3 regions of the Streptomyces sp. ATCC 21386 genome follow, and region 2 is predicted to be linked to each of the others. Evidence: riboswitches for the same ligand, from Rfam matches in the RefSeq annotation. Region 2 holds a riboswitch; each other region holds the start of a gene.
The links. Region 2 has a riboswitch for thiamine pyrophosphate ahead of thiO (glycine oxidase ThiO). Riboswitches for the same ligand answer to the same signal wherever they lie in the genome.
Positions count from the first base shown of each region.

Region 1: another riboswitch for thiamine pyrophosphate. It lies ahead of GWK25_RS08685 (thiamine ABC transporter substrate binding subunit); the one in region 2 lies ahead of thiO (glycine oxidase ThiO).
Region 3: another riboswitch for thiamine pyrophosphate. It lies ahead of thiC (phosphomethylpyrimidine synthase ThiC); the one in region 2 lies ahead of thiO (glycine oxidase ThiO).

Region 1 covers NZ_JAAVVL010000001.1:1,970,415-1,980,506, reverse strand. Annotated here, with positions in the region: gene GWK25_RS08720 (hypothetical protein) at 1-437, shown strand, start outside; gene GWK25_RS08715 (VOC family protein) at 547-954, shown strand; gene GWK25_RS08710 (LOG family protein) at 1,098-2,243, shown strand; gene GWK25_RS08705 (LAETG motif-containing sortase-dependent surface protein) at 2,349-3,119, shown strand; gene GWK25_RS08700 (maleylpyruvate isomerase family mycothiol-dependent enzyme) at 3,193-4,047, opposite strand; gene GWK25_RS08695 (ABC transporter ATP-binding protein) at 4,059-5,093, opposite strand; gene GWK25_RS08690 (iron ABC transporter permease) at 5,096-6,694, opposite strand; gene GWK25_RS08685 (thiamine ABC transporter substrate binding subunit) at 6,874-7,953, opposite strand; TPP riboswitch at 8,045-8,152, opposite strand; gene rlmN (23S rRNA (adenine(2503)-C(2))-methyltransferase RlmN) at 8,176-9,282, opposite strand; gene GWK25_RS08675 (IS1182 family transposase) at 9,612-10,092, opposite strand, start outside.
Region 2 covers NZ_JAAVVL010000001.1:7,198,586-7,208,677, reverse strand. Annotated here, with positions in the region: gene pknB (Stk1 family PASTA domain-containing Ser/Thr kinase) at 1-1,324, opposite strand, end outside; gene GWK25_RS30995 (thiazole synthase) at 1,488-2,282, opposite strand; gene thiS (sulfur carrier protein ThiS) at 2,287-2,487, opposite strand; gene thiO (glycine oxidase ThiO) at 2,502-3,677, opposite strand; TPP riboswitch at 3,675-3,786, opposite strand; gene GWK25_RS30980 (hypothetical protein) at 3,839-4,198, shown strand; gene GWK25_RS30975 (NAD(P)/FAD-dependent oxidoreductase) at 4,231-5,460, shown strand; gene GWK25_RS30970 (Rv2175c family DNA-binding protein) at 5,514-5,879, shown strand; gene thiE (thiamine phosphate synthase) at 6,043-6,687, shown strand; gene metF (methylenetetrahydrofolate reductase [NAD(P)H]) at 6,824-7,747, shown strand; gene GWK25_RS30955 (hypothetical protein) at 7,804-8,745, shown strand; gene GWK25_RS30950 (NAD(P)/FAD-dependent oxidoreductase) at 8,783-10,092, opposite strand, start outside.
Region 3 covers NZ_JAAVVL010000001.1:9,695,094-9,705,185, forward strand. Annotated here, with positions in the region: gene GWK25_RS41740 (cytochrome ubiquinol oxidase subunit I) at 1-380, opposite strand, end outside; gene hisC (histidinol-phosphate transaminase) at 629-1,708, opposite strand; gene GWK25_RS41750 (LacI family DNA-binding transcriptional regulator) at 2,133-3,245, shown strand; gene GWK25_RS41755 (metallophosphoesterase) at 3,460-4,539, shown strand; gene GWK25_RS41760 (hypothetical protein) at 4,723-5,601, shown strand; gene thiC (phosphomethylpyrimidine synthase ThiC) at 5,804-7,630, opposite strand; TPP riboswitch at 7,623-7,779, opposite strand; gene GWK25_RS41770 (YibE/F family protein) at 7,851-9,365, shown strand; gene GWK25_RS41775 (SsgA family sporulation/cell division regulator) at 9,395-9,832, opposite strand; gene GWK25_RS41780 (IclR family transcriptional regulator) at 9,931-10,092, opposite strand, start outside.

The DNA.
Region 1 (10,092 bases), 5.2 Mb from region 2:
TCCTCACCGGGCCCGGCCTGACCCACCTCACCGGACTCCTGCTCCAGTCCGTACGCCCCGGCGCACGGCGTCTCCTCGCCGGGCGCATGCTTCAGGAGGAAGCCCGGCGCATCGGTCGCCCGCTCGGTGTGGTCTGCGCGGTGGCCTCCGGCGCGTACGCCATGGTGACGCTGGCCTCTGGCGTGCGCCCCGCGGTCGGCCCGCTCACCCTGCTGGGCGCGCTCGTGGTCGCCGGCTGCGCCGTGCTCACCCTCGCGACAGCCGCCGTCGAGGCCCGGCGGGCCCGCGCGGACACCATGGCCGCGCTGGTGCGGCTGGGGGCGCCCCGCGCACTGCCCCGGCAGGCGGCCCTGCTCCGCGCGGGCGCCCTGCTCGCCGTGTTCGGCGCCCTGACCTGGACGATCGCCCAGCTGGCCGCGCTACCGCTGGCCGCCTGAGAACTCGTACGAAAAAAGTTCGCGCGCGGCGATGAGTTTCGCGGGGGCCCTCGGTCTACCCCTGCGAACAGACCGAAACGGATACGACCGATACAGGAGCGACCTCGCCATGTACCAGCAGATGATCTTCGTGAACCTGCCCGTGAACGACCTCGACGCCTCGAAGAAGTTCTTCACGGAGCTCGGCTACTCGCTCAACCCCCAGTTCAGCGACGAGAACGCGGCGTCCGTCGTGATCAGCGACACCATCGTGGCGATGCTGCTCACCAAGCCGTTCTACGCGACCTTCACCAAGAAGGAGATCGCGGACGCGACGAAGACCAGCCAGGTGCTGCTCTGTCTGAGCGCCGAGAGCCGCGCGAAGGTCGACGAACTGGTCGAGAAGGCGGTCGCCGCCGGCGGCACCGCGTCGGAGAAGGTCCAGGAGATGGACTTCATGTACGGCCGCGCCTTCGACGACCTCGACGGCCACACCTGGGAGGTCGTGTGGATGGACCCGTCCGCGATCGAGGGCTGAACCACCCGCAGCCCACCCCGCGCCCCGTCAGGGGCGCGGGGAACTGCGCGAGCAACCCCCACCCACCCGCAGCCGCCAAGCACAGTCGCCCCCACCCCCATAGGCGGCCCGGCCCGCCCAGCGGAGCGCAATAGCATGGACGGGTGCAGACGATGCCCGCCCACGCGGCCCACCACGACGACCACGAGATCGAGACGATCGAGGAGTTCGACGCGACCGTCTCAGCACGGGGCACCCTCGCCGGATTCCGCGTCCAGGCCGTCGATCTGACGGACCGTACGCGTGAACTGCTCGCCACCGACACGGCGGAGGCCGTCTTCCTCGGCTGCCCGATGCGCCCGGAGGCGGCGGCGAAGATACGCACGGACGGCGCCCTGGTCTTCCCGCCCGTCCCCGGTCTGCCCTTCGACCCGTACCGGGGCCTGCTCTACTCCCCCGACGAACTCTTCGCGTCCCTGTCCGACGGCGGCTACGAGGCCACGCCCGACGCCCTCGCGTACGCCTGGTTCCAGCGCACCAAGGCCGACCGGGACGTCTACGCCTCCATGCTGCGCGCCGTCCACGACGACTCCGTCTCGGACGCCCTCGACGAACTCCTCTCCGGTGCCCGGGTGGTGGGCGTGATGGGCGGCCACGCGATGGCGCGCGGCACCGAGGCGTACGAGGGCGCCGCCCGCCTCGGCCGCACCCTGGCCCGCTCGGGCCTCACGGTCGCCACCGGCGGTGGTCCGGGCGCGATGGAGGCGGCCAACCTGGGCGCCTACGCGGCCCCGTTCGGCGACGAGATGCTCACCGAGGCGCTGCGACTGCTGGCGAAGGCACCGAAGTTCACGCCGTCGATCACCGACTGGGCGAGCGTCGCCTTCGAGGTGCGCACCCGCTGGCCGAGGGGCGGCGCGTCCGTCGGCATCCCCACCTGGTTCTACGGCCACGAGCCGCCGAACCCGTTCGCCTCGCACATCGCCAAGTACTTCGCCAATGCCACCCGCGAGGACGGCCTTCTCGCCCGCTCCGCCGCCGGCGTCGTCTTCCTGCCCGGAGCCGCCGGAACCGTCCAGGAGATCTTCGACAACGCGACCCCCAACTACTACGAGTCGCGCGGCGAACCGACCCCCATGGTCCTCGTCGACCGGGCCCACTGGACGGAGCGGCTGCCGGCCTGGCCACTGCTGCGATCGCTGGCGCGCGGCCGTTCGATGGAGGCCCGGATCGCGTTGGTCGACCGGATCGAGGAGGCACCGGAGGCCCTGGCGCGTCTCGGGGACCGTCCAAACACTTCTTCGGATTGACATCGCTTACGGCGCGCTTATAAACCTGTGAGGCACATGGGGAAGCCGCTCCCTCAGCGGCCCTCCGTCACCCCCACTCCCCTGTGCTTCCCTTGAAGGGCAAACGTGTCCATATCACCCCGCAGCGCACGGACTTCGCGCTCCATCGGTGTTGTTTTCGCCGCCGCCGCACTCGTGCTCGGTGTCGCGGGCAACGCCATGGCATGCACCATCAAGGACTTCTCCGCCGTCGCCGAGTGCGAGGGCGACACGGGCGTCATCCGGGTGACCGACGTGGACCCGCTGGGCGTCAAGGCCGAGATCAGCGTCTATCTGGAGAACAACGGCGCCGACCTGCGCATGGTCGGCAGCCGGACGATCGTCGACTCCACCGCCAAGGGCGTCACCGTCACCTTCGACGAGGACTGGGAGCCGAACGCCGAGTACCGCATCCACGTCGAGGCGGAGGACTACGTCGACGAGGACCTGCCGATCCTGGTGGCCCCCGCGGAGGCCTGCACGGCCGAGGCCATCACCCCGCCGGCAGCCGCGAAGGCCCCGAAGAAGCCTTCGACCGACGAGAAGTCGGACGAAGACAAGGACAAGAACAAGGACAAGAACAAGGACGGAGACGAGGAGCCGGGCAAGGAGGCGGGCGAGGACGAGGGCGAGCCGTCCCGGACCAAGACGTCCCCCACCGCGTCGGAGTCCGAGGACACCGCGACCGCGGGTTCGGACGGCGACAACGCCCCCTCCCCGGGCGGTGACTCCAACCTCGCCGAGACCGGCGCCGACTCCAACACCGGCACGATCGTCGGCGCCGCCGCCGCACTGGTCGCCCTCGGCGCCGGTGCCGTTTACTACAGCATGCGGCGGCGTGGGGCCTCCACACGCTGATCCCTGTTCCTCAGGGCCGTGGCCCGTACCCCCTCGCCAGGGGGTACGGGCCACCCGCCGTTCCGGAGCGCGCTCACCCGAACGTGGCCCGCTCCAGCCAGAAGTCCAGCAGCTCCCGGTCACCCAGCACCTGCAACTGCCCACCGTCCGGCGGCAGTCGACGGTAGAAGGCGAGCAGCACCTCGGTGAGCGGGCCGCGCAGCTCGACCGTCGCCTTCTCATGGCCGCGCCGCCAGCGCACCACGTCCTCGGTCAGCTCGACCACCCTCCCCCACCCTTCGAGCGGGGAGACCCCCCTCTCGCTCCGCTCGGCGTCGACCTCGGCGGCGGTGTCGGTGGCGTGAAGGTGGATGCTGCGCCCCGGACCGCGCAGTTCGGCCGCCTCGTCGTGCGGCATGGTCCGCTGCACGAACCTCACGATCTCCAGCCACTCGTCGATCGCGTCGGCGGCGATCTCCGGCGCCACCTCGACCGCCCGTCCGACGGTGAGCGCGGCATCGGCTCCGTGGATGACCTGCTCGTGGGCCATCCTGCGGGCCCAGAACCCCGCACTGTGCTCCCACCCCCACGACCAGACGGGCGCCTCGGGGCCCGCCTCGCGCAACGTGGCCACGGTCATCTCGCCGGTCTCGGCCAGCCAGGCGTCCAGCGCGGCCCGGTCCCCGTGCCGCCCGGGTCCGTCGTACAGCGGGACATCCGCCTCGGGGACCTCCTCCTTCGCCCGGGTCCGTATGTTCAGTTCGACCCAGCGCAGGGCGCCGCCGGTGTGCCGCAGCAGTTGTTCCAGCGACCAGTCGGGACAGGTCGGCACGGTCGCCGACAGATCGGCACCGGAGGTCACCAGGTCCCGCAACTTCCTTACCTGCAGCTCGATCTCGGCACAGTAGCGCTCATGCCGCGCCCGGGGTTCTTGCGTACGCATCGCCATGGTGCCGCACCTTATGCGGCGGGACCGGCCCCCAGCACGACGATTTCGGCCGCGTCGAAGCGCACGCCGACCTGGTCCCCGGGCTCCGGCGCGTCCCGCAGCGCGCACGCCGCCTCCAGCCGTGGTGCGTCCTCCGGCTGGAGGTGCAGCGCGACATGCGTGCCCCGGAACGTGCGCGCGGCCACCGTGCAGCGCAGCCCGTCCGCCACATCCACCAGTCGTACGCCGGCGGGCCGCACGAGCAGCGCGCACGCCCCCTGCGGTGAGCCCTCCGGGACCGGCACCTTGCCCCACGCCGAGTCCGCCGCCTGCCCGGTCACCGTCGCGTCGACCACGTTGTCGAAGCCGAGGAAACGGGCCACGAACTCGTCGGCCGGTCGCCGCCACACCTCAAGGGGCGTACCGGACTGGGCGATCCGCCCGTCCCGCATCACCACGACCCGGTCGGCCAGCGCGAAAGCCTCGCCCTGGTCGTGCGTGACCGCCAACACGGTGGTCCCCAACTCGCTGAAAAGCTCCCGGAGTTCGACGACCAGACGCTCCCGCAGCGATCGGTCCAGCTGGCCGAGGGGCTCGTCGAGCATCAGCAGCCGGGGACGCGGCGCGAGGGCCCGGGCCAGCGCGACCCGCTGCTGCTCGCCGCCGGAGAGCTCCCCGACGCGTCGGCGTGCGGCCCCGGGCAGCCCGACCAGCTCCAGCAACTCCCTTACCCGTACGGTGCGTTCGTCCTTCGCGGCGCCGTGCATGCGGGGCCCGAAGGCGACGTTGCCCGCCACGTCCCGCTGCGGGAAGAGCTGGTGGTCCTGGAACATCAGGCCGACACCGCGTTTGTGGGCGGGCACGCCGCGCTGGTCCAGCCCGTCGAGCGAGACCCGTCCGCCGTCGAGGGGCTGGAGCCCCGCGACCACCCGCAGCAGCGTCGACTTGCCGCTGCCGCTGGGCCCCAGCACACAGACGATCTCATGCTCGGCGACCTCCAGGTCGACGGCGTCGAGCACGGACCGACCGTCGAACCGTACGGTCGCGTCCTCAAGCCTGAGCAGCACCATCAGAACTCCCCCGTCCGATCGGTACGGAGGCGTTCCAGCACCAGCAGGGCCACCGCGCACACCACCATCAGAATCGTCGAAAGGGCCATCGCCTGGCCGTAGTTGAGCTCGCCCGGCCGTCCGAGCAGCCGTGCCACGGCGACCGGCAGCGTCGGATTGTCGGCGCGCGCGATGAAGACGGTCGCCCCGAACTCCCCGAGCGACACGGCGAAGGCGAACCCGGCAGCGACCAGCAAAGCCCGTCGCACCATGGGCAGATCGACCTCGCGCCACACCCGCCACGGCGACGCTCCGAGCACGGCCGCCGCCTCCCGAAGCCGCTCGTCCACCGCGCGGAGGACGGGCAGCATGGTCCGCACCACGAAGGGAACGCCGACCAGGGCCTGGGCGAGCGGTACCAGGATCCAGGACGACCGCAGATCCAGCGGCGGCTCGTCCAGCGCGATCAGGAACCCGAAGCCGACGGTCACCGCGGACACGCCGAGCGGCAGCATCAGCAGCGCGTCGAAGCCCCTCACGAGCCGGCCCGCCCGCCGGGTGAGCGCGGCGGCGGCGAGTCCGCCGACGAGCAGGGCGATGGCGGTCGCGGCGGCCGCGTAGCGCAGCGAGTTCCCGACCGCCTCGATCGGCGGGACCAGGAAGATTCCGCTCTCGTCGCTGGTCAGCGCCTTGTAGTAGCCGAAGCCAGGTGCGTCGAGCGACCGCTCCACCAGCACGCCCAACGGCAGCAGGATCAGCACGACGACGGTCACGAGGACCGCGCCCAGCAGTGCCCACTGCCCGGCCCCGCGCGGTCGCCGGGCGGTGAGCGAGGCGTCCACCAGGCGCAGGGCGGTCTCCCGCCGCCGTACGGTCCAGGCGTGCACGGCGAGGATCAGCCCGACCGCGGCGAACTGCACCAGCGTCAGTACGGCGGCGGTGGACAGGTCGAAGATCTCCGAGGTCTGCCGGTAGATCTCCACTTCGAGGGTGGAGAACGTCGGTCCGCCGAGGATCTGCACCACCCCGAACGAGGTGAAGGTGAAGAGGAAGACCATCAGCGCGGCGGCGGCCACGGCGGGCGCGAGCGCCGGGAGGGTCACCTTGCGCCAGGCCGCGAACGGGGAGGCGCCGAGCATCCGCGCGGCCTCCTCCTGCCGCGGGTCGAGCTGCGACCAGAGCCCGCCGACGGTCCGTACGACGACCGCGTAGTTGAAGAACACATGGGCGAGGAGGATCGCCCAGACCGTCGTGTCCAGCCTCATGCCCCACAGCTCGTCGAAGAGCCCGCCGCGCCCGACCAGCGCGAGGAACGCGGTCCCGACGACCACGGTCGGCAGGACGAACGGCACGGTCACGACCGCCCGCAGGAGTTCCTTGCCCCTGAAATCGAAGCGCGCGAACACATACGCGCCGGGGAGCGCGATCACCAGCGTGAGCGCGGTCGAGACGAGCGCCTGCCAGGTGGTGAACCAGAGCACGTGCCGGATCCCGGCGTCCGCCAGCACCTCCCCGATCCGCCCGAGGTGCCAGGTGCCGTCCGCCTTGAGCCCCCGGACGACGATCGCGGCGACGGGGTGGGCGAAGAAGACCCCGAAGAAGACGACGGGCAGCGCCATGAGACCGAGCCGAGCCGCCCCGCCCGACCGACCGGGACGGGGTGAACGGGGTCGACGGGACGGACGAGATCGACGCGCTGCGACCTGGACCGACCCGACGTCCCCACCCGAACCGGCGCCCTCGGCCGTCTCGGCTGCCTCAACCGCCTTGGCCGCCTTGACTGCCTCAGCAGCCTTGGCTACTTCAGTACGAGGGAGGTCCACGACTTGACCCACTGGTCGCGGTTCTCGGCGATCTTCTCCGGCGCCATGGTCTCGGGGTCCTTCGCCGCGGGCCCGTACTCGGTGAACTCGGCCGGCACGGACGCCCCCTCGACGACCGGGTACACGAACATGTTGAGCGGCATGTCCTCCTGGAACCGCTTCGAGATCAGGAAGTCGATCAGCGCCTTGCCGCCCTCGGCGTTCTTCGCGTTGCTCAGCAGCCCAGCGAACTCGATCTGCCGGAAGCAGGTGCCCTCGGCGACCCCGGTCGGCGCGGTCTTCGGGCGCGGGTCCGCGTAGACGACCTCGGCGGGCGGCGAGGAGGCGTACGAGACGACGAGCGGCCGGTCGCCCCCGGCCTTCTTGCCGTCCGTCGATCCGGAGAACTCCTGGTAGTACGCCTGCTCCCAGCCGTCGACGACCTTCACCCCGTTGGCCTTGAGCTTCTCCCAGTAGCCCTCCCAGCCTCCGTCGCCGTACTTCGCGGCCGTACCGAGGACGAAGCCGAGCCCAGGCGAGGAGGTGGAGGCGTTCTCGGTGACGAGGAGGTCCTTGTACTCGGGCTTGATCAGATCGTCGAAGGTCTTCGGCGGCTCGATCTTGTTCTTCTCGAAGTACGCCTTGTCGTAGTTGACGCAGATGTCACCGGAGTCGATGGGCGTGACCCGGTGCTCGTCCTTGTCCAGCTGGTACTCGGCCCCGACCTTGTCGAGCCCCTTCGCCTCGTACTGCTGGAAGAGGCCGTTGTCGAGGGCGCGCGAGAGCAGCGTGTTGTCGACGCCGAAGAAGACGTCGCCCTGCGGGTTGTCCTTGGTCAGGATGGCCTGGTTGACGGCCTGCCCGGCGTCGCCGCTCTTCAGCACCTTGACCTTGTACCCGGACTCCTTCTCGAACGCCTTCAGCACGTCCTTGGAGTAGGCGAAGGAGCCGTGGCTGACGAGGGTGACGGTCTTGGAGTCGCCGGCACCGGTGTCGTCCGAGGACGAGCCGCACGCGGACAGCGTGACGAGCCCGAGGCCGACGACGAGAACCGTTGCTCTCCTGGTGATGCCCACTGAATTCAATCCTCCTGGAAGTGACCAGGAAGAGACGCGGCCCCGCCCGGGACCCTTGTCGATTCGAGGGCTCCCGGGCAGGGCGCAACAGCTTGAGTGATGACCGAACTTCCTACCCAGAATGACCTGGGCGAGGTTCAGAGGGTCTGCGGCCCGGATGCCGCACTCTCAGCGCTGTGGCGCTCCCCTGTCGGAATATGGATATGTACGTACGGGCTCAGACTACCTCTCGGTCGCCGCGAGCTGACCGCACGCCCCGTCGATCTCCTGGCCCCGGGTGTCCCGGATGGTCACCGGCACGCCGTGGGCGGCGATGGCCTCGACGAACGCCTTCTCGTCCTCGGGCCGGGAGGCGGTCCACTTGGAGCCCGGGGTGGGGTTCAGCGGGATCAGGTTCACATGCACCGGCTTGCCCTTGAGCAGCCGGCCCAGCCGGTCACCGCGCCACGCCTGGTCGTTGATGTCCCGGATCAGCGCGTACTCGATGGACAGCCGACGCCCGGACTTGGCCGCGTACTCCCACCCGGCGTCCAGGACCTCGCGCACCTTCCACCGGGTGTTCACGGGGACGAGGGTGTCGCGCAGTTCGTCGTCCGGGGCGTGCAGGGAGATGGCGAGCCGGCACTTGAAGCCCTCGTCGGAGAACCGGTGGATGGCGGGCACCAGTCCGACCGTGGACACGGTGATGCCGCGCTGCGACAGCCCCAGCCCGTCCGGCTCCGGATCGGTGAGCCGGCGAATGGCCCCGACGACCCGGTTGTAGTTGGCGAGCGGCTCGCCCATCCCCATGAAGACGATGTTGGACAGCCGCGCGGGCCCGCCGGGAATCTCACCGTCCCTGAGGGCCCTCATCCCGTCCACGATCTGATGGACGATCTCGGCGGTGGACAGATTCCGGTCCAGCCCGGCCTGTCCGGTCGCGCAGAACGGACAGTTCATCCCGCATCCGGCCTGCGAGCTGATGCACATGGTGACCCGGTCCGGGTACCGCATCAGCACCGACTCCACGAGCGTCCCGTCGAACAGCCGCCACAGCGTCTTGCGGGTGGTCTCCTGGTCCGTCGACAGATGCCGCACGACCGTCATCAGCTCAGGAAGCAGCGCCTCCTGGAGCTTCGTCCGCGCACCCGCGGGGATGTCGGTCCACTGCTCCGGGTCGTGCGCGTACCGCGCGAAGTAGTGCTGGGACAGCTGCTTGGCGCGAAACGGCTTCTCCCCGATCGCGGCAACAGCCTCCTTCCGCTCCGCAGGCGAAAGATCAGCAAGATGCCGCGGCGGCTTCTTGGCTCCGCGGGGGGCGACGAATGTGAGTTCTCCGGGCTTCGGCATAACCCGTCAAGTGTCGCAGATCAATCTGTATGGCCCGGGCCAGTCGTCGGCTCAGAAGATTCCGCCCACCACGCTCACGACCCACGCGCCGTAGTTCTTCCAGCGATGTGACATCCGGCAGTACAGCCGCGGCCTGCGTCGGCCCGCCTGGTCGATGAGTGTCTGGCACCAGCGGCACGGCAGATCGCCGTGATATCTGCCGTCGTCCCCCACCCGCGCTCTCCCCATGGACACGGATCCTATCGATGTCCGCCGATCTCGCGAGGGGCTGTGGCAAAGGGCCCCGCCCTGGAACCAGGACGCTGTTGGTAAATCCGCCCCGCTGGATCTCATTCAGCGGGGCGGAGTGCTGCGAAGGGTGAGGTGCGGGTGCGGGCGAGCGGTCTGCCGGTGAGCCAGGCATCGATGCGGGCGAGGTTGATGGCGGCGCCGGTGAAGTGGTGTTGCAGCCGGGTTTTGGCGAGGCCGCGGTAGCGGGATCTGCGCAGGCCGAATGCCTGGACGCCTTGGGAGATGGTGCCCTCGACGCCGGCGCGGTGTCCGTAGCGGCGGCGCCAGTGGTGGGTGTCCTGCTCGGTGCGGGCCTGCTGGAGGATCTCGTGTTCGGCTTTGGGGCGCAGGGTCAGATTGCGGCCGGTTTCGGCGGTGGTGCAGGAAGTCCGCAGTTCACAGGGGGTGCAGTGGCGTTCGGCGAAGCGGACGCGGGTGACCGGGGTGCCGCGGTGGCTCTGGGCGTCTCTCCACTGGACGCTGGTGTGGCCGCCGGGGCAGACGGCCTGGCGTTGCTCCCAGTCGACGGTGAAGCGCGTG
Region 2 (10,092 bases):
GCGGACCCTTGGAGATCGTCACCGTCACGGTGTCGTTGTCCCGGATCCGCTCGCCGGGCGCCGGGTCGGTGCCGATCACCCGGCCGCGCTTGACGGTGTCACTGAACGCCCGCTCGACGTCGACGTCCAGCCCGGCGCCCTCCAGCCGCTTCGTGGCGTCCGCCTCGCTCTGCTGCAACACGGCCGGGACCTGTGTGAACTGACCCGAGTTGATGTACCAGACGCCGCCGCCCACGCCCAGGACGAGCACCACGGCGACGACGACCGCCCACAGCCCGCGCCGGGGCGCGGCGGAGGCGCGGCCGCGCCGGGGCGGCGGCACAGGCGCGTCGAACCGGCTGGTGCGGTGCAACCGCTCGTCGGGATCGAGCCCCACCGACCGCGACACGGACAGGGAACGCGGGATCACGCTCGTCCGGTCCTCCGCGGTGTCGTGGCCGTCGGCTATCGCCTGCGGCGGCACCGCGTCCAGCTGCTCGGCGCTCAGCGCGGCCCGCGCCTCCAGTGTCTGCGCGAGCAGCGCCACGGCGTCGTACGGCCGCAGCTCCGCATTGCGGGCGGTCGCCGAGGCGACCAGCGCGTCCAGGTCGTAGGGCAGCCCCGGCACCGCGGCCGAGGGGGGCGGCACGTCGTCGTGGAGCGCGTGGTAGAGCACCTGCGCGGGGGAGTCGCCTGCGTGCGGCTTGCCGCCGGTGAGCATCTCGTAGAGCATCACGCCGCACGCGTACACGTCGACACGGGTGTCGGTCGTGCCGTGCTCCAGCTGCTCGGGGGCCAGGTAGGAGACGGTGCCGAGGACGGCGCCGGTCGTGCTGGTGACGGTGTCCACGGCCCGGACGAGCCCGAAGTCGGCGACCTTGACCCGGCCGTCGTCCCCTATCAGCACGTTCTCCGGCTTCATGTCCCGGTGCACGAACCCGGCGCGGTGCGCTGCGCCCAGCGCGGCGAGCACCGGCTCCAGGATGTCCAGCGCGGCGCGGGGCTGCAGCGCTCCGCGCTCGCGCAGCACGTCCCGCAGGGTGCAGCCGGCGACGTACTCCATCGCGAGGTAGACGTACGAGCCGTCGGTGCCCTGGTCGTAGACCCCCACCACGTTCGGGTGGGAGAGCCGGGCCACCGACTTCGCCTCCCGGATGAACCGCTCGACGAACGTCCGGTCCGCGGCCAGCGTCGGATGCATCACCTTGAGCGCGAGCACGCGGTCGAGGCGGGTGTCCACGGTCCTGTAGACCGTGGCCATCCCGCCGACGGCGATCCGCGCCTCGACTCGATACCGACCGTCGAGCACCTGGCCGACAAGCGGGTCCTGAAGGGTCGTGTCCACGCAGGTGAGTGTACGAGCCGCCGCCGACAGGCCCACGGGTCCCGGGAGCCGGGAGACGTACTGCAGCAGAGCTGTGACCGAGACCGGAGGGCTGTGACGAGCGGGTCTCCGACGGAACTCGTTCGACTGTTCGAGTGAGGGGTGGGGCGGCGTGAGCTCCGCCTCAGAACGCGGGGCGTTCCGGATCCAGCCGCGCCAGTCCCTCGCCGGGCGACGAGGCCTCCGCGAAGTGACGGCGGGGGATGCGGCCCGCCCGGTACGCCAGCCGTCCGGCCTCCACCGCGTGCCGCATGCCCTCGGCCATCAGGACCGGCTCCTGCGCCCGGGTCACCGCGGAGGCGAGCATGACGCCCGCGCACCCCAGCTCCATCGCCAGCGCGACGTCCGACGCCGTCCCCGCGCCGGCGTCCAGGATCACCGGCACGCGCGCGTGCTCGACGATCAGCTGGAAGTTGTGCGGGTTGCGGATGCCGAGCCCGGAGCCGATGGGCGACCCGAGCGGCATGATCGCGGCACAGCCCACGTCCTGGAGCTTGCGCGCGAGCACGGGGTCGTCGTTCGTGTACGGCAGCACCGTGAAACCGTCGTCGACGAGCGTCTCGGCGGCGTCGAGGAGTTCGATCGGGTCCGGCAGCAGGGTGCGCTCGTCGGCGATGACCTCCAGCTTGACCAGGGACGTACCGAGCGCCTCACGCGCGAGGCGGGCCGTCAGCACGGCCTCGCCCGCCGTGAAGCAGCCGGCCGTGTTGGGCAGCACCCGGATGCCGAGCCGGTCGAGCACCGACAGCACCGAGCCGTGCACGTCGGCGTTCACCCGGCGCATCGCGACCGTGGTCAGCTCCGTGCCGGAGGCCACCAGCGCGCGCTCCAGGACGTCCAGGCCGCTCGCGCCGCCGGTGCCCATGATCAGACGGGACGCGTAGGTCGTACCGCCGAGGACGAAGGGGTCGTCTGCCATGGGATCAGCCTCCTTGGACGGCGGTGAGGACCTCGACACGGTCCCCCTCGGCGAGGGCGGTGGTCGTCCACCGCGCGCGCGGGACGACGGTTTCGTTGAGAGCGGCGGCGACCCCGGAGACGGACGGCGTGAGCGTCCGCACGATCGCGTCGAGGGCCGTGCCGGGGGCGATCTGCCGCCGCTCCCCGTTGACGGACACGGTCAGGGTCCCGGTGGTGCTCATACGGGCTGCTCCAGGAGTTCGCGGGCCGCGCCGGCGCGGAACCGCAAGGGGGTGAAGTCGCGTGCCTCCGCCGGCAGTTCACCGGTGGTCAGCACCTCGGCCAGGACGTCGCCGGTGACCGGCGTGAGCAGCACCCCGTTGCGGTAGTGGCCCGTCGCGAGGAGCAGACCGTCCAGTCCGCTCGGGCCGAGGAGCGGGGCGTTGTCGGGGGAGGCGGGCCGTAGTCCCGCGCGGGTCTCGGTGAGCGGTAGTTCGGTGATCCCGGGCACGAGTTCGTGGGCGTCCCGCAGCAGTTCGTACACCCCGCCCGCGGTGACCGTCGTGTCCCAGCCCTGTTCCTCGCTGGTCGCGCCGACGACGAGTTCGCCGTTCTCGCGCGGCACCAGATAGACCTGGCTGCCGCGCACCACGGCCCGCACGGTACGGCTCAGGAAGGGCGCGTACGGCTTCGGGACGGTCAGCCGCAGCACCTGCCCCTTCACCGGCCGCACCGGCGGCCGCACTTCGGCCGGGACCCCGGCGAGCCGCCCGCTGAGGCTGCCCCCGGCGAGGACGGTGTGCCCGGCGTCCAGCCGGTCGCCCGCGCCGGTGCGGACCCCCGTGGCCCGCTCCCGGGCCACCGACAGCTCCTCGGCCCAGCTCCGGTGGAACACCACCCCGGCGCGTTCGCAGGCCCTCACCAGGGCCGCGGAGAGCCGCCTCGGGTCGACCTGGTGGTCCCCGTCGACCCGCAGCCCGCCACGCACGCCGGGCGCGAGCATCGGTTCCAGGCGACGGCACTCCCGTCCGCTCAGCCACTCCGAGTCGAGGCCCGAGCGGCGTTGCAGGGCGTGCAGTTCGCGCAGATGGGCGCGGTCGTCGGCGTCGAGCGCGACGGCGAGGGTGCCCGAGCGGCGGTAGCCGAGGTCGAGGCCGGTGACCTCGGTGAGCTCGGCGGCGAAGTCCGGATAGCGGCGCGCGGACTCCAGGTTGAGCCCCAGCAGCGTCTGCTCGCCGTAGTGCAGTTCGGTCACGGCGGCGAGCATCCCGGCCGCCACCCGCGCGGCCCCGCCGCCGGGCTCGGGATCGACGACGGCCGTGGCGAACCCGCGCTGCGCGGACCGCCACGCCGTGACGAGACCGATGATTCCGCCCCCCACGACGAGGACGTCTGACGTGTGCGTACGCGACATGGGCGTCCAGCCCCTCCCTTCGCCGGCATGACCCGGATCAGGTTCGTACGGTCGGAGGCCGCCAGCCTCCCTCTCAGCCCGGTGCGTCCGGGCTCCCGCGAGTGCTCTACGGTGGCCCACCCTAGCCCCCGCCGATCGCCTCAGTAAGGGAGCCCGTGCCCATGGCCCGCTCGCTCGACGGTCTCGTCCTCGCCCCCGTCGCCGACCAAGCCCCAGGTCAGGTGGGCACCCGCACCCGGTTCACGTACCACGAGGAGGACGGCGAGGTCTGGGCCGACTACGCGGGCGGCGACGTCGTGCGCGGCCGGCTCGTGGGCACGCGGGCGGGGGACCGGCTGGACTTCCGCTATGTGCAGTTGAAGACCGACGGGACGACCGCCTCGGGGCACTGCGTGTCCCTCGTCGTCGAACTGCCCGACGGGCGGGTCCGGCTGGAGGAGACCTGGGAGTGGGAGTCGCGGACCGGCAGCGGGACGAGCGTGGTGGAGCAGGTCGACGAGCCGACGGACCCCACCCCCTGACTGACCGAATATCAGTTGTCTATGGTGATCGGGTGAGCGAGCAGACGCAGCTGAGGGGCGGATCACCGGCGCGGCGCGTGGTCGTGGTGGGCGCGGGAATGGCGGGCGTGCAGACGGCGGTCGCCCTGCGGGAACAGGGCTTCACCGGCGACGTGATCCTGCTCGGCGCCGAGCCGCACCAGCCGTACGACCGGCCGCCGCTGTCCAAGGCCGTCCTGCTCGGCAACGCCGAGGGCTCCGCCTTCGACGTCGACTTCGAGGCGCTCGGCATCGACCTCCGGCTGGGCCGCGAGGTCACCGGCCTGCGCCCCGCCGGCCACGAACTCGACACGGCCGCCGGGCCCGTCCCGTACGACGTCCTCGTCGTCGCGACCGGCGCCGAACCGGTCCGGCTGCCGGGCGTCGAGGGGGTGCCCGGGGTGCATCTGCTGCGCACCCTGGACGACGCCGAGCGGCTGCGGCCCGTGCTGGCACGGCAGCACGACATCGTGGTCGTGGGCGCGGGCTGGATCGGCGCGGAGTTCGCCACGGCCGCGCGCGAGGCGGGCTGCGCGGTCACGGTCGTCGAGGCGGCGGACCGCCCGCTCGCGGGCGCGCTCCCCGCGGAGGTGGCCGCCCCGATGACCGCCTGGTACGCCGACAGCGGCGCCACCCTGCGCACCCACGCGCGCGTGGCGCGCGTCGAGCCCGGGACGGTGGTCCTGGACGACGGCACCCTGGTCCCGGCGGGCGCGGTCGTCGTCGGCATCGGCGCGCGCCCCGCCACGGCCTGGCTGAAGGGCTCCGGCATCGAGCTCGGCGCCCACGGCGAGGTGGTGGCCGACGACCATCTGCGCACCTCCGCGCCGGATGTCTACGCCGTCGGCGACTGCGCCTCCTTCCCCTCGGGCAGGTACGGCCGGCGCCTGCTCGTCCACCACTGGGACAACGCCCTCCAGGGCCCCCGCACGGTCGCGGCGAACATCGTCGGCGAGACCCCCGGGCCCTACGACCCCGTCCCGTACTTCTGGTCCGAGCAGTTCGGCCGGTTCGTCCAGTACGCCGGGGACCACGCCTCCGCCGACACCATGGTCCGGCGCGGCGACCCGACCGGCGCCGCCTGGTCGGTGTGCTGGCTCCGGGAGACCCGCCTGGTCGCCCTGCTGGCCGTGGGCCGCCCCCGCGACCTGGCCCAGGGCCGCCGCCTGATCGAGGCGGGCACCCCGATGGATCCGCTGCTGCTGGAGGACCCGGCGAGGCCGCTGAAGGCGGCGACGGCGTAGGCCGGACGCGGCTCGGCTACCCACTGTCAGTCCCAGATGGCAGTCTTGGAGACGTGACCGAGATTGACGCAAAGATCGATGCTCTCGTCCCCGCGTGGCTTACCCTCCCCGACATCGCAGAGATGCTGGACGTCGAGGTGACCCGAGTGCGGCAGCTGGTGAAGGAAGGCCAGCTCATCGCCGTACGCCGTGGTGAGAACCGCGCGCTGCACGTCCCCGCCGCCTTCATCGACGGAGACAAGGTGGTCAAGGGCCTGACCGGCACCCTGACCCTGCTGAGGGACGACGGCTTCACCGACGAAGAGATGCTGGAGTGGCTCTTCACTCCGGACCCCAGCCTGCCCGGCACCCCGGCCCAGGCGCTGAGCGAGAATCGCGGCACGGAGGTGAAGCGCCGCGCCCAGGCGCTCGCCGTCTGACCGGAAAACACCTGAGGCACCAGACACACCAGACAGATCAGAGACACCGGGGACACCCCGGAAGTTCGCAGCAGAGCCGCCTGTACGGCGTACGGGAGCCGGGCCCGCGAGGGTCGCGTCCCGTACGCCGCACCGATCACGCACGCCAACGGGGGACGCACCCATGCCCGACGCCGCCGCACAGCTCGCCGACGCCCGGCTCTACCTCTGCACGGACGCCCGCAAGCGCCAGGGCGACCTCCCGCGGTTCCTGGACGCGGTCCTCGCGGGCGGCGTGGACATCGTGCAGCTCCGCGACAAGGGCATGGAGGCCGCCGAGGAGCTGGAGCACCTCCAGGTCTTCGCGGACGCCTGCCGCCGGCACGGCAAGCTGCTCGCCGTCAACGACCGCGCGGACGTCGCCCACGCCATCGGCGCGGACGTGCTGCACCTCGGCCAGGGCGACCTCCCGGTTCCCGCCGCCCGTGCCGTCCTCGGGACGGACGTGCTCATCGGCCGTTCCACCCACGCCGAGGAGGAGGCCGCCGCCGCGGCCGTCCAGGAGGGCGTGGACTACTTCTGCACGGGCCCCTGCTGGCCCACCCCCACCAAGCCGGGCCGTCACGCCCCCGGCCTGGATCTCGTCCGGTACACCGCCGCCCTCGCCACCGACCGCCCCTGGTTCGCCATCGGCGGCATCGACCTCGGCAATCTCGACGAGGTCGTCGAGGCGGGTGCCCGGCGGGTGGTGGTCGTCCGGGCGATCACCGAGGCCGACGACCCGGGAGCCGCCGCGGCGGAGTTCACCAAGCGGCTGCGCGCCCTCTAGCCGGCAGTGGCTGTGTGCCCTCCAGTCGGTCGCGCCCATGTCCACGGCTGTCCAAGGCGTGGACAAGAGATCGACAAAAGGGACAAAAGGTACCGGTTTGGTTGGGGGGTCGCTCCGACCTGACTAACCTGCCCGTATGGCCCTAGGAACCGCTTCGACCCGCACGGACCGCGCACGGACCGTGCGCGACATGCTCGCCACGGGCAAGACCACCTACTCCTTCGAGTTCTGGGCGCCCAAGACGGAGAAGGGCGAGCGGAACCTGTGGACCGCCCTCCGCAGGATCGAGGCGGTCGCGCCCAGCTTCGTCTCCGTGACGTACGGCGCGGGCGGCTCCACCCGGGCCGGCACGGTGAAGGCGACCGAGCAGATCGCCTCCGACACCACCCTCACGCCGGTGGCCCACCTCACCGCGGTCAGCCATTCCGTCGCCGAACTGCGGAACATCATCGGCCAGTACGCGGACGCCGGCATCCGCAACATCCTCGCCGTCCGGGGCGACCCGCCCGGTGACCCGATGGGCGAGTGGATCGCGCACCCGCAGGGGCTCACCTACGCCGCCGAACTCGTCCAACTCATCAAGGAGTCGGGCGACTTCTGCGTCGGCGTGGCGGCCTTCCCGGAGATGCACCCCCGCTCCCCGGACTGGGACAGCGACGTGGCGCGCTTCGTCGACAAGTGCCGGGCGGGCGCCGACTACGCGATCACGCAGATGTTCTTCCACCCCGACTCGTACCTGCGTCTGAGGGACGCGGTCGCGAGCGCAGGCTGCGAAACCCCCGTGATTCCCGAGGTCATGCCCGTCACCAGCGTGAAGATGCTGGAACGGTTGCCGAAACTCAGCAACGCCGCCATCCCGAACGCCCTGAAAGAGCGGATCGTCACAGCCAAAGACGATCCGGCCGCTGTACGCTCCATTGGCATCGAGTTCGCCACGGAGTTCTGCGCGAGGCTGCTGGACGAGGGAGTCCCCGGGCTTCACTTCATCACCCTGAACAACTCCACCGCGACTCTGGAAATCTACGAGAACCTGGGCCTGCACCATCCACCACGGGCCTAGACCGGTCGCACTCGCGTACGAGACACTGCGTAGCGGCTACAGGGAGAGGGGCGTACATGGGCTGGGCGGTCCTCTACATCGCGTTCGGCGTCGTCGCGTTGTGGCTGCTGGGTGAGGTGCTGCTGCAGTACAAGGCGCGCCTGCGCTGGCGTCTGCTCGCCTTCGCGGGCTTCCTCGGTGTCGTCCTCGGTGTCCTCATCCCCAACGTGATTGTCATCGGGCTGGGCGCGATCGCCTTCGCGGTCGGGCAGACGTACGTGACGCTGTCGTTCCGGCGCGGCTTCGAGGCTGGCTGGGCCGTCCGCCCGCGCTCCGGCGAGGGCGAGGACGGCGGCCGGCTGCCGAAGGCCGTCAAGAAGCGCCGGCGCGGCGAACCGGACCGCCAGGACCCGAGCCTGGAGGTCACGGACCTGGAGACCACCGCCGCCGGTGCGTACGCGCAGGGCGACGACCTGCTCGACGACCGCGACGACGACGTGTTCGTCCGCCCGCAGTCCACGCCCTCCGCTGCCGGGCCGGCCCCCGTCTACTCCCCGGAACCCATGCCGGACGACACCAGCACCTACGGCATCTACGGCGACGACAACGCCTACGCGGGCGCCACCGGCCAGCGGCAGGCGACCGCCGACCAGGCCGCGCAGGACGAGGCCTTCGCCTACTACGGCTACGACCAGCAGCAGTACGGATACGACGCGTCGCAGCAGCAGTACGCCGCCTACTCCGACCCGTACATCGGCACCCAGACGTACGACGCCACGGCCTCCTACGACCAGTCCTACGGGCAGCAGGGGTACGGGCAACAGGGCTACGGCCAGGACCAGTACGGCAACGGCGGTTACGGCGGCGAGACCCCGCCCGGCGGCGTCTGGGTCCCGCAGCAGCGCAACACCGACGACCCGTTCGGCTCGGACCTCCCGTCGGACCAGCAGTACCCGTACCAGGGCAACGGCAACGGCAATGGCCAGAACGGCTACGACGAGCAGCAGTACCGTTTCTGAAGGATCCGCCCGGCCGTTGCTCCGGCCCCGGTGAGCCTCACCGGGAGCCGCGGAAGTCCGGTCCCTCCACGATCAGTCCAGCCACCAGCGCGCCCGACATCCCGGCGTGCGGAAGGCCGCCGCCGGGGTGGGACCAGCCGCCCACGGTGAACAGGCCCGGCAACGCGGTGGTGTTGGACGGGTGCAGCCATCGCCCGTCCGCGGCGGCGAGCGCCGGCGCCGGGACCGCGCCCCCCTCCGCACCGGTCGTCCGCGCGATGTCGGCCGGGGTGCGCACCTCGCTCCACAGCAGACGCTTGCGCAGATCGGGGACAGCACGCTCGGCGGCGTCGATCAGACGCTCGGCCTGCTGCGCGTAGACCTCCGACTCCGCCCAACTCCCGTCGGGTTCGCAGGGGACCGCACAGGTGATCGTGACCGCCTCGTGGTCGGAGTCCGGGACCAGCGCCGGATCGTCCGGCCGCAGCACTGTCACCGTGGGCCGTGCGACCATCCCGTGCGACGGGCCGAAGAGCAGGTCCAGCTCGGCGTCACGATCCTCCGCGTGCACCACCGTCCGGTGCGCCGCGCCCGCGGGGCGGCCGCCGCGCAGCGCCAGCAGCACGGTCAGTCGGCTCGTCGCTCCGCGCTGGGCCGGCACCTCGCCGGCACCCCGCAGGACCGACCGCCGCGCCAGGCGGCCCAGCACCTCGGGCGCGACCCCCGCGACCACGAAGTCGGCCTCGGTCACCGCGCCGTCCGCCGACTCCACTCCGGCCGCCCGGCCGTCCTTCTCGACGATCCCGGTGACCTCGGCCCCGAAGACGAACTCGACCCGGCGGGCCAGGCACCGCTCGTACAGCGCCCGCGCCAACTCCCGCAGACCGCCCCGGACGTACCAGGTCCCGAAGGCGTGGTCCAGGTAGGGCAGGATCGCCGCGCTCGCCGGTACGCTCCTCGGGTCCAGGCCGTACGCGAGGGCGTGGCTCTCCAGCAGCGCCGTGAGCCGGGGATCGCGCAGTTCCCACGCGCCGACCTCGGCGAGGGTGGCGGCGCGGCGGGTGCGCAGCAGCCGCCGGTGGGGGACCGAGGGGTACGGTTCGCGCTCGGCGAGGACCTTCCAGTCGGACCACAGCGGCTCCTCCAGAAGGGGCCGCCGGGTGCGGTCCCAGGCCTCGCGGGCCCGCACCAGGAAGTCGCCCCAGCGGTCACCGGCGCCCTGGCCGAGCGCGGAGTTCAGGGCGGCGACCACGCCCGCGCGGGAGGTGCCCGGCAGCAGGAGGTCGGTGCCGTCCGCGAAGACGTGCCGGGCCGCAGGGTCGACCTGGACCAGGTCGACGCACTTCTCCAGCGACTCCTTGCCGGTCT
Region 3 (10,092 bases), 2.5 Mb from region 2:
TTCTGCGGGAGCTTGTCCCAGCCGAAGATCCACAGGCCGATGAAGGTGGACTCGAAGAAGAAGGCGATCAGCGCCTCGAAGGCGAGCGGAGCTCCGAAGACATCACCGACGAAGCGGGAGTAGTCGGACCAGTTCATACCGAACTGGAACTCCTGGACGATGCCGGTGACGACACCCATCGCGATGTTGATCAGGAACAGCTTGCCCCAGAACTTGGTGGCCTGGAGGTACTTCTCCTTCCCTGAGCGCACCCAGGCGGTCTGCAGGCCCGCGGTCAGCGCGGCGAGCGAGATCGTCAGGGGGACGAAGAGGAAGTGGTAGACGGTCGTGATGCCGAACTGCCATCGCGCCAGAGTCTCCGGCGCCAGAGCGAGATCCACGTCTTCTCCTTACATGCCGTGGCACTGCGGCAGCCTGTCCCGATGACACACATCTCAGGACAACCAGGACGCGCTTGTGAACGCGTTCACATTCACAAGCAATTATGACGCATACGCGTTCGGGCCTCGACGGGCGGGGGGTCCCTAAGCCTGGACCGATCGACCTATGGCGCAAACAGGCACGTCAGCCCATAGGAAAAGGGGCCGGGGAAACCCCCGGCCCCTCGCCACGGAAGAGCATCGACAATCTAGAGCTCCTTGCGGAACTCTTCCGTCACCCTGAGGAAGATGTCGTTCGCCTCGGTCTCGCCGATCGTCACGCGCACACCCTCGCCCGGGAACGGCCGCACCACGACACCGGCCTGCTCACACGCACCGGCGAACTCGACGGTTCGCTCCCCCAGCCGCAGCCACACGAAGTTCGCCTGCGTCTCCGGCACCGTCCACCCCTGGCCGCGCAGCGCCTCGACCACCCGGTTCCGCTCACAGACCAGCGAACCGACCCGGCCCAGCAGCTCGTCCTCGGCGCGCAGCGAGGCGACGGCGGCGTCCTGTGCGAGCTGGCTCACACCGAACGGCACGGCCGTCTTCCGCAGCGCGGCCGCCACCGGCTCGTGAGCGATCGCGAACCCCACGCGGAGCCCCGCGAGCCCGTACGCCTTCGAGAAGGTGCGCAACACGCAGACGTTCGACCGCTCGCGGTAGAACTCGACGCCGTCCGGAACCTCGACATCCCGTACGAACTCGCGGTATGCCTCATCCAGCACCACCAGCACATCACCGGGCACCCGGTCGAGGAACCGCTCCAACTCGGCACGGCGGACCGCCGTGCCTGTCGGATTGTTCGGGTTGCAGACGAAAATCAGCCGGGTCCGGTCGGTGATCGCGTCCGCCATCGCGTCCAGGTCGTGAACATCGCCCGGCGTCAGGGGCACCTGCACGGACGTGGCCCCGCTGATCTGGGTGATGATCGGATACGCCTCGAACGACCGCCAGGCGTAGATCACCTCGTCGCCCGGCCCCGAGGTCGCCTGCACCAGCTGCTGGGCCACACCGACCGAGCCGGTGCCTGTGGCGAGATCCGTGACCGGCACCCCGAAGCGGTCCGCGAGCTCGCTCATGAGCCCCGTGCACGCCATGTCCGGGTACCGGTTGAAGGACGCGGCCGACCCCGTCACGCTCTCCAGCACGCCGGGCAGCGGCGGATACGGGTTCTCGTTGGAGGACAGCTTGTACGCCACCGGGCCGCCCGCCGCGGCCGGCTTGCCGGGCTTGTAGGTGGGAATCCCCTCCAGCTCGGCTCGCAGCTTGGGGCTTGTCTCGCTCACCGCAGTCCTCCTCATCGACTCAATGCTTCTCACCTTATGAGGATTCGGCGCCCCTGCGAATGGCCTGTGGACAACCACGTCCGTAGCGGCGTCCGTACCGTGCCCACGCCTCCGCCGCCACACCCGCCCCAGGGGCATCAGCGCACGAAGGTGTACGAATCAGGGGGCGCGTCCCTTGTGGACGCGCGCGCCGGTGGCTCACGCCGTAGCGCGCATCACCCGTCCAGGTGAGTTGAGACCTCTTCGAAACATCAGCTACTTGGCAGGCCCATGCGCGTCGACAAGTCACGTCCTGACATCTGAGCTCTCAACTCCCTTGCAATGCAAGGGAATTACCCCTTTATGACCTTGCAGAAACGTGCCTGTCAACGAGTGCATATGCGTCCGCACTACCCCACCGCATGAGCCCTACTATCGGCTCGCCATGACAGCAGCAGGGAAGCACCAGGTGAGCCGCGCGGAAACTCCCCGCCGAGGCAGCCGGTCTGGCCGGGCGGGCATCCGGGATGTGGCCGCCGCCGCCGGAGTCTCCATCACGACCGTTTCCGACGCCCTCAACGGCAAGGGCCGGCTCCCGGACGCCACCCGACGCCATGTACGCGAGGTCGCCGACCGACTTGGCTACCGCCCCTCGGCGGCCGCCCGAACCCTCAGAACCGGCAAGTCGGGCCTCATCGGCCTGACCGTGACCACCTACGGGGATGAACCTTTCACCTTCACCGAGTTCGCGTACTTCGCGGAAATGGCGCGGGCAGCCACCTCGGCCGCGCTGGCCCGGGGCTACGCCCTGGTGATCCTCCCCGCGACCTCGCGACACGACGTGTGGTCGAACGTCGCCCTGGACGGCACCGTGGTCATCGACCCCTCCGACCACGACCCGGTCGTCAGCGAACTGGTCCGCCAGGGATTACCGGTGGTCTCCGACGGCCGGCCGGCCGGCACGCTGCCGGTCACCGCGTGGGTCGACAACGACCACGAGGCCGCCGTCCTCGGCATCCTCGACCACCTGGCCGACGCGGGCGCCCGCCGGATCGGACTCCTCACCGGCACCTCGACGGACACGTACACCCACCTCTCCACCACCGCGTACCTGCGCTGGTGCGAGCGCGTGGGCCAGGATCCCGTCTACGAGTCCTATCCGGCGCACGATCCGTGCGCCGGAGCCGTCGCGGCCGACCGACTGCTGGCCCGCCCGGACCGCCCGGACGCGGTCTACGGCCTCTTCGACCCGAACGGCACCGATCTGCTCGCCGCGGCCCGGCGTTACGGTCTGCGCGTCCCCGACGACCTGCTGCTCGTCTGCTGCAGCGAGTCCTCCGTGTACGCGTCCACCGAGCCGCCGATCACCACGCTGTCGCTGAAGCCGCGTCGGATCGGCACGGCCGTGGTCCAGCTCCTCATCGACGCGATCGAGGGGGTCGAATCGGACCAGCCGGTCGAGCAGGTGATACCGACGGAGCTGATCGTGCGGACCTCGTCCGAGCGGCGTCCACCGCGTACGACGGTCAGCCCGCCACGATCACCTGAAGCGGGTTGACGTCCCACTTGCGGATCCGAACGGGAATCGGGCGGGGTGAGCCCCGCCCAATTCGGGAGAAAACCGCGGTGAACTGGGGCCCTGCGCCATTTCACCACCCCTGGGTCATCACACGGCGCGATCCGCATTCCTATGATGGGCGCACACACCGCGGACCGTCGCGACCAGGCAGTCCGATGCGGTGCAGATGCGGGCGATGGTGGTGGAGGGGTCGATGACGCAGGGGGCCGGTCAGGGACCCGAGGTGCGGACGCCGACGGTGCGCGATTTCCGCGTGCCCGCGTACGTCCACGAGGCCGGTCCGTACGGACACTCCGCGGAGCCCGGCGAAGCCGCCGGGCCCGCCGGGGATCCCGAGGGCTACCCCGAGGGATACACCCCGACCCAGCGAGACCTTCCGGTGATCAACCGGGGCGACACCCTCCAGGTCGTGATCGACCCGGAGGCCGCGGCAGCCGAGCCGTCCTCCGTCCGGCCGAGCCCGCTCTTCGTCGTGGGGGACGTCCACGGCTACCTGGACGAGCTCCTCGCCGCGCTCCGCGAGAAGGGCCTCGTCGACGCCGCGGGCAACTGGTCGGCGGGCACCGCCCGGCTCTGGTTCCTCGGCGACTTCACCGACCGGGGTCCGGACGGCATCGGCGTCATCGACCTCGTGATGCGCCTGTCCGCCGAGGCCGCCGCGGCCGGCGGCTACTGCAAGGCACTCATGGGCAACCACGAGCTGCTGCTGCTGGGCGCCAAGCGGTTCGGCGACACCCCCGTCAACTCCGGAGCGGGCACGGCCACCTTCCAGGCCGCCTGGCTCCTCAACGGCGGCCAGAAGACCGACATGGACCGCCTCCAGGACCACCACCTCCAGTGGATGGCCCGTCTGGACGCCATGGAGGAGGTCGACGGCCACCTTCTGGTGCACTCCGACACCACCGCCTACCGCGACTACGGCGACTCCATCGAGGCGGTCAACGACACCATCCGCGAGACGATCACGCGCAACGACGCGGACGAGGTCTGGGACCTCTTCCGCAAGTTCACCCGCCGCTTCGCCTTCCGGGACGAGGGCGGCGCCGACGCCGTGCGCTCGCTGCTCGAAACCTACGGCGGCACCCGCATCGTCCACGGTCACAGCCCGATTCCCTACCTCCTGGGAGAGGTCGGCTCGGAGGACGGCGAGGACGGCGCGGGCCCCTCGGTCGACGGACCGTACACCTATGCGGACGGTCTGGCCGTCGCCATGGACGGCGGTGTCACCATGGCCGGAAAGCTGCTGGTCCAGGAACTTCCCCTGCCTACCTGAGCCGTCAGCGGGCAGGCGTTCCCGGTCGGAAGACTTCGCTGGCCAGGTGCCAATTTCTTCAAACCCCCTGTCACCGCCTGCCGTCACCGCTCTACCATCGGCTTATCCGTAGCAGGCTCCCCTCCGTTTCTGCCCGACGGCTCGTCAGCATGCCGAGCCACAAGCCCTACGGAGCATCGGGGGATGCAGATGAACAGCGTTCCGCAGCACCTGCTCAGTGAGGACCGCCAGGAGTACGAGCGGATCCTCGGCGAGGCGCTGCGCTCCGCACCACACCGCCCGGAATTCGCCGCCGGTCTCCAGCGGCTCAACACCGAACAGCTGCGCACGATGGCCCTCAACGCCTCGGCGATCATCACGGCCGCCGCGGCAACCGAATACCAGTACTACGTCAAGGTCCGCGACGAGTTCCGCAGCCCTCCGTCGGCCGCCACGCCCGCCTCCGAGAGGACCGCGCCCGGCTCCAGCGAGCCGGACGGCTCCACGGTGAACCTCGCCGCCACCGTGGGCGAGGTCACGGAGGCGGCGGGGGCGGGCGCCGGTGCGGTCGCCGCAGTACTCGCTCCGGTCCTCGCCGGAACCGCGGCGGTGCTCTTCCTGCTCGTGGGGTACGTCATGAAGGTGCTCGACCCCGAGCGGGCGATCGCCGAGACCCTCCTCACCACGGGTTGGGTCTTCGGTGCGGTCACCGCGGCGGCGATCCTGGTGGCCGCGGTCGGCCTCCTGCTCACGGCCCTGCGCAACAACGCCACCGCGCTCCTCGACGACGGAGCGCGCAGCGAGCTGAACGAGGAGTTGACCCGGGCCAGGGAAGCCTGGCGCGAAGCCCTCCTGGAGCGCGGCATCCTGCCGTTCCTCCGCGACGCCCTCGCGAACCCGGGTCCTGCTCTGCTGCTGGAGCCGGACCGTCCGGCCCCGCCCAGCCGTATGCCGCATCTCGGCTACAACCGTCCGAGCTTCAGCAGCAGCCCGGACAGCGGCAGCTCCGGCTCCCGGCCCAGTTACAGCAGCCCGGACTTCTCCAGCCCGGACTTCGGCGGCCCGGAACACCAGCCGGACTGACAACAGGCCTCAGGCCACCGCCCACACCGCGGCAGCGGGCTCTCCCGGCAACGGCCGGAAGAGCACCGCTCGTCGCCCGGGGACCGCGGTCCGCACGCAAGCACGAGGCACCGCGTCCAGGCAGCAGGAGCCACGACCGAGCCCCGGTCCCTCGGCCGTACGTGAACGCTCCCGCCGCCGTGCCCCGATCCCTCGTCGCCCCTCAGTCCGCCATCGGCAGATAGACCCGGTTCCCCGCCTCGGCGAACTCCTTGGACTTCTGGGCCATACCCGCCTCGATGTCGGCCCGGGAACCACCGTGCTCACGACGGATGTCCTGGGAGATCTTCATCGAGCAGAACTTCGGACCGCACATGGAGCAGAAGTGAGCCGTCTTGGCCGGCTCCGCCGGGAGGGTCTCGTCGTGGAACTCGCGGGCCGTATCGGGGTCGAGGGCCAGGTTGAACTGGTCCTCCCAGCGGAACTCGAAGCGAGCGTCCGACAACGCGTCGTCCCACTCCTGTGCGCCCGGGTGCCCCTTGGCGAGGTCCGCCGCGTGGGCCGCGATCTTGTAGGTGATGACGCCGGTCTTCACGTCGTCGCGATTGGGCAGTCCCAAGTGCTCCTTGGGCGTGACGTAGCAGAGCATCGCCGTGCCCCACCACGCGATCATCGCGGCGCCTATGCCCGAGGTGATGTGGTCGTACGCCGGTGCGACGTCCGTCGTCAGCGGGCCGAGCGTATAGAACGGAGCCTCATCGCAGATCTCCTGCTGCAGGTCGATGTTCTCCTTGATCTTGTGCATCGGGACATGGCCCGGGCCTTCGATCATGGTCTGTACGTGGAAACGCTTCGCCGTCCGGTTGAGTTCCCCGAGCGTGCGCAACTCCGCGAACTGGGCCTCGTCGTTGGCGTCGGCGATGGAACCGGGCCGCAGGCCGTCACCGAGGGAGTAGGTGACGTCGTAGGCGGCGAGGATCTCGCACAGTTCCTCGAAGTTCTCGTAGAGGAACGACTCCTTGTGGTGGGCGAGACACCAGGCCGCCATGATCGAACCACCGCGCGAGACGATGCCGGTCTTGCGGTTCGCGGTGAGCGGCACATACGCGAGGCGCACACCCGCGTGGACCGTCATGTAGTCCACGCCCTGTTCGGCCTGCTCGATGACGGTGTCCTTGTAGATCTCCCAGGTGAGCTCCTCGGCCTTGCCGTCGACCTTCTCCAGCGCCTGGTACAGCGGCACCGTGCCGATGGGGACGGGGGAGTTGCGCAGCACCCACTCGCGGGTGGTGTGGATGTTCCGGCCGGTGGACAGGTCCATGACCGTGTCGGCGCCCCAGCGGGTCGCCCAGGTCATCTTCTCGACCTCCTCCTCGATGGAGGAGGTGACCGCGGAGTTGCCGATGTTGGCGTTGACCTTCACCAGGAACCGCTTCCCGATGATCATCGGCTCGATCTCGGGGTGATTGACGTTAGCGGGCAGTACGGCCCGGCCTGCGGCGATCTCCTCGCGGACGACCTCCGGCGAGACGTTCTCCCGAACGGCCACGTACTCCATCTCGGGTGTGATCTCCCCGCGTCGTGCGTACGCGAGTTGGGTCACGGCCTGGCCGTCGCGGCTCCGGCGCGGCTGGCGCGGCCGCCCCGGGAACACCGCGTCGAGGTTGCGCAGCCCGCCGCGTGGCGAGGTGTGCTTGATCCCGTCGTCCTCGGGGCGGACGGGACGGCCCGCGTACTCCTCAGTGTCTCCCCTGGCGATGATCCAGTTCTCGCGCAGGGGGAGCAGTCCCCGCCTGACGTCGGTCTCCGCGGTCGGATCGGTGTACGGACCGGAGGTGTCGTACAGGGTGACGGACTGTCCGTTGGTGAGATGCACCTGGCGGACCGGCACCCGCAGATCGGGGCGTGAGCCCTCGATGTACGCCTTGTGCCAGCCGATGGACTTCCCGGCCTCCAGGGGCTGTTCACCCTGGCTGTTCTCACCCGGGGACGCGGCGGATGCCCCGTCCGTCTGGCTGGAGGCAGGCGTGCGTGTGTCCTCGATGGTCATGAGACCTACTCCCTACGCCGGCATTACCCGGTAACAGGTTCAGCGGTCGACGCAGCAATTTCCGCCCGACGATGTTCCACGTGAAACATCGCGTCTGCGGAGGTCAGCGCCCTCTCAGCCCGGTGCTCCGAGCTCCCGCGTGTGCAAAGGTGCCTCCACGCTAGCGGCAGATGTGGCGCGGTGAACAGTGGGCATCGCTCGTTCTTGCGATGATCGGTCGGTGACCACGACGCAGCAGCCCCCGCCTCCGCCCCACGAGCCGCCCCACGGCCATGGCCCTGGAAACGGCCATGGCCGTGGCTCCGACGGTGGCCATGGATACGGCTCCGGAGGCGGCCACGGCTCCGGCGGCGGCCCTGGCTCTGGAGGGGGACACGGCTCCGGCGGGGGACACGGCTCCGGCGGAGGGCACGACCAAGGCCCGTCCTCCGGTGGCGGCCACGGCCATTCGCACAGCCATGGCCACGGTCCCGCCGCGCCCGTGTCGCAGCACCTGCGCAAGGTCATCGCGGCGGTGCTGATCCCCTTCGCGACCGCGGTCGTCGTGGGTCTCGTCGTGCTCTGGCCCGGCGGCGCCCCGGCCCACGAACGCACCGGGGTGGGCTTCGACCGACAGACACAGCAGGCCACCGTCACCAAGGTCGAAGAGGTCAGCTGTTCGTCGGTGAACGCCTCGGGCGGGACCCCGACCGGCGACACGTCCACCGCCGAGGGCTCGTCGGCCCAGCAGCAGGCGAACGGCACCTGCAAGAAGGCCACGGTCCGGGTCGACACCGGTGACGACAAGGGCCGTACCTTCACCGAGATCGTCCAGCCCGACCAGTCACGGCAGTTGGAGCAGGGCCAGGAGGTCGTGGTCGCCTACGAACCCGCCGCGCCCAAGGATTTGCAGTACTCGGTGACCGATGTGAACCGGAAGTTCCCGATGGTGCTGCTCGCCGGGATCTTCGCACTCGCCGTGGTGGCCGTGGGCCGGATGCGCGGTCTCATGGCCCTGGTGGCGCTGGCCATCAGCTTCCTGGTGCTGACCCTCTTCATCCTGCCGGCCATCCTGCAGGGTTCGAACCCGCTGGTGGTGGCGGTGGTCGGGGCGAGCGCCATCATGCTCATCGCCCTCTACATGTGCCACGGGCTCTCGGCCCGGACCTCCGTGGCGGTGATCGGCACCCTGATCTCGCTGCTGTTGATCGGCCTGTTGGGTTCGGGTTTCATCGGCTCGGCCTACCTGACCGGCAACACGGACGACAACACCGGTCTGATCCATGGGCTGTACCCGACGATCGACATGAGCGGCCTGTTGCTCGCGGGCGTCATCATCGGCTCGCTCGGCGTGCTCGACGACGTGACGGTCACCCAGACGTCGGCGGTGTGGGAGCTGCACGAGGCCAATCCGATGATGGGCTGGCGGAACCTGTACCGCGCGGGCATCCGGATCGGCCGCGACCACATCGCATCGGTGGTCAACACTCTCGTTCTGGCCTATGCCGGTGCCGCGCTGCCGCTGCTCCTGCTCTTCTCGATCGCGCAGAGCAGTGTCGGCACGGTCGCCAACAGCGAGCTCGTCGCGGAGGAGATCGTGCGCACGCTCGTCGGCTCGATCGGCCTGGTCGCATCGGTGCCGGTGACCACCGCGCTGGCCGCCCTGGTCGTCTCCGCCGACCGTCCGAACAGCGCCGAAGCTGCGTCCGCCTCCGCTCCGGCCCGTGGTGGAAGGGGGCGCCGCCGCAAGCGCTGAAGCGTTACGTCACCCCGGCGCCGTAACGTTCAGCCCGCGCTCTGCTCCTCGGCCAGGATGCGGTCCAGCGCCTCGTCGAGCAGGGCGTCGAAGTCGGCGAGGGAACGCTCCTGCCCCAGCGGCACGATCTTGTCCGTGCGGTCCAGGAAGGCCACCAGCGGCGCCGTGCCGACCCGGAACATCGCCTGGTCGCTCCCCACCTGCAGGCGGATCAGGACCTCGCCGAACGTCTCCGGGTCGGCGGGCGCGATGTGGACGTCCCCGTCCCCGCACGGCCGCCCGACTCCGTCGATGAGCAACTCCCGCCCGAACGCCCAGGTCACCGGGGCATCTCCGGGCAGATGAAAGGTCAGCCGCACGGCGTAGGGATCACAGGTCTCGTAACGCAGCTCCACCGGAATACGGAAGGAGAGTTCTTCCGAGACGAGGAAGCTCATCATGACCTCTGCCTGTACCGACTCGCGCATCGCCTACCCCGCCGTGATCGTCGACTGGCCAGGAATCATCCGCCTGACACCCCTGGAAGTTTGCTGAAAGTACACGAGAGATCACAAGGAGTGATTTTTCAGATGCTGATAGAGATCGCGAGTGTCCCTAGCAGCTTCCCGATCTCCGTCTGCAACTGATGGGCCACCGGCATCAGTCGGGCCGCCTGGTGCGAGGGCAGCGAGATGGCGAGGGCCCCGGCAGTCGCCCCCACGGTGAGGGGAAGCGCGGCACAGACCGT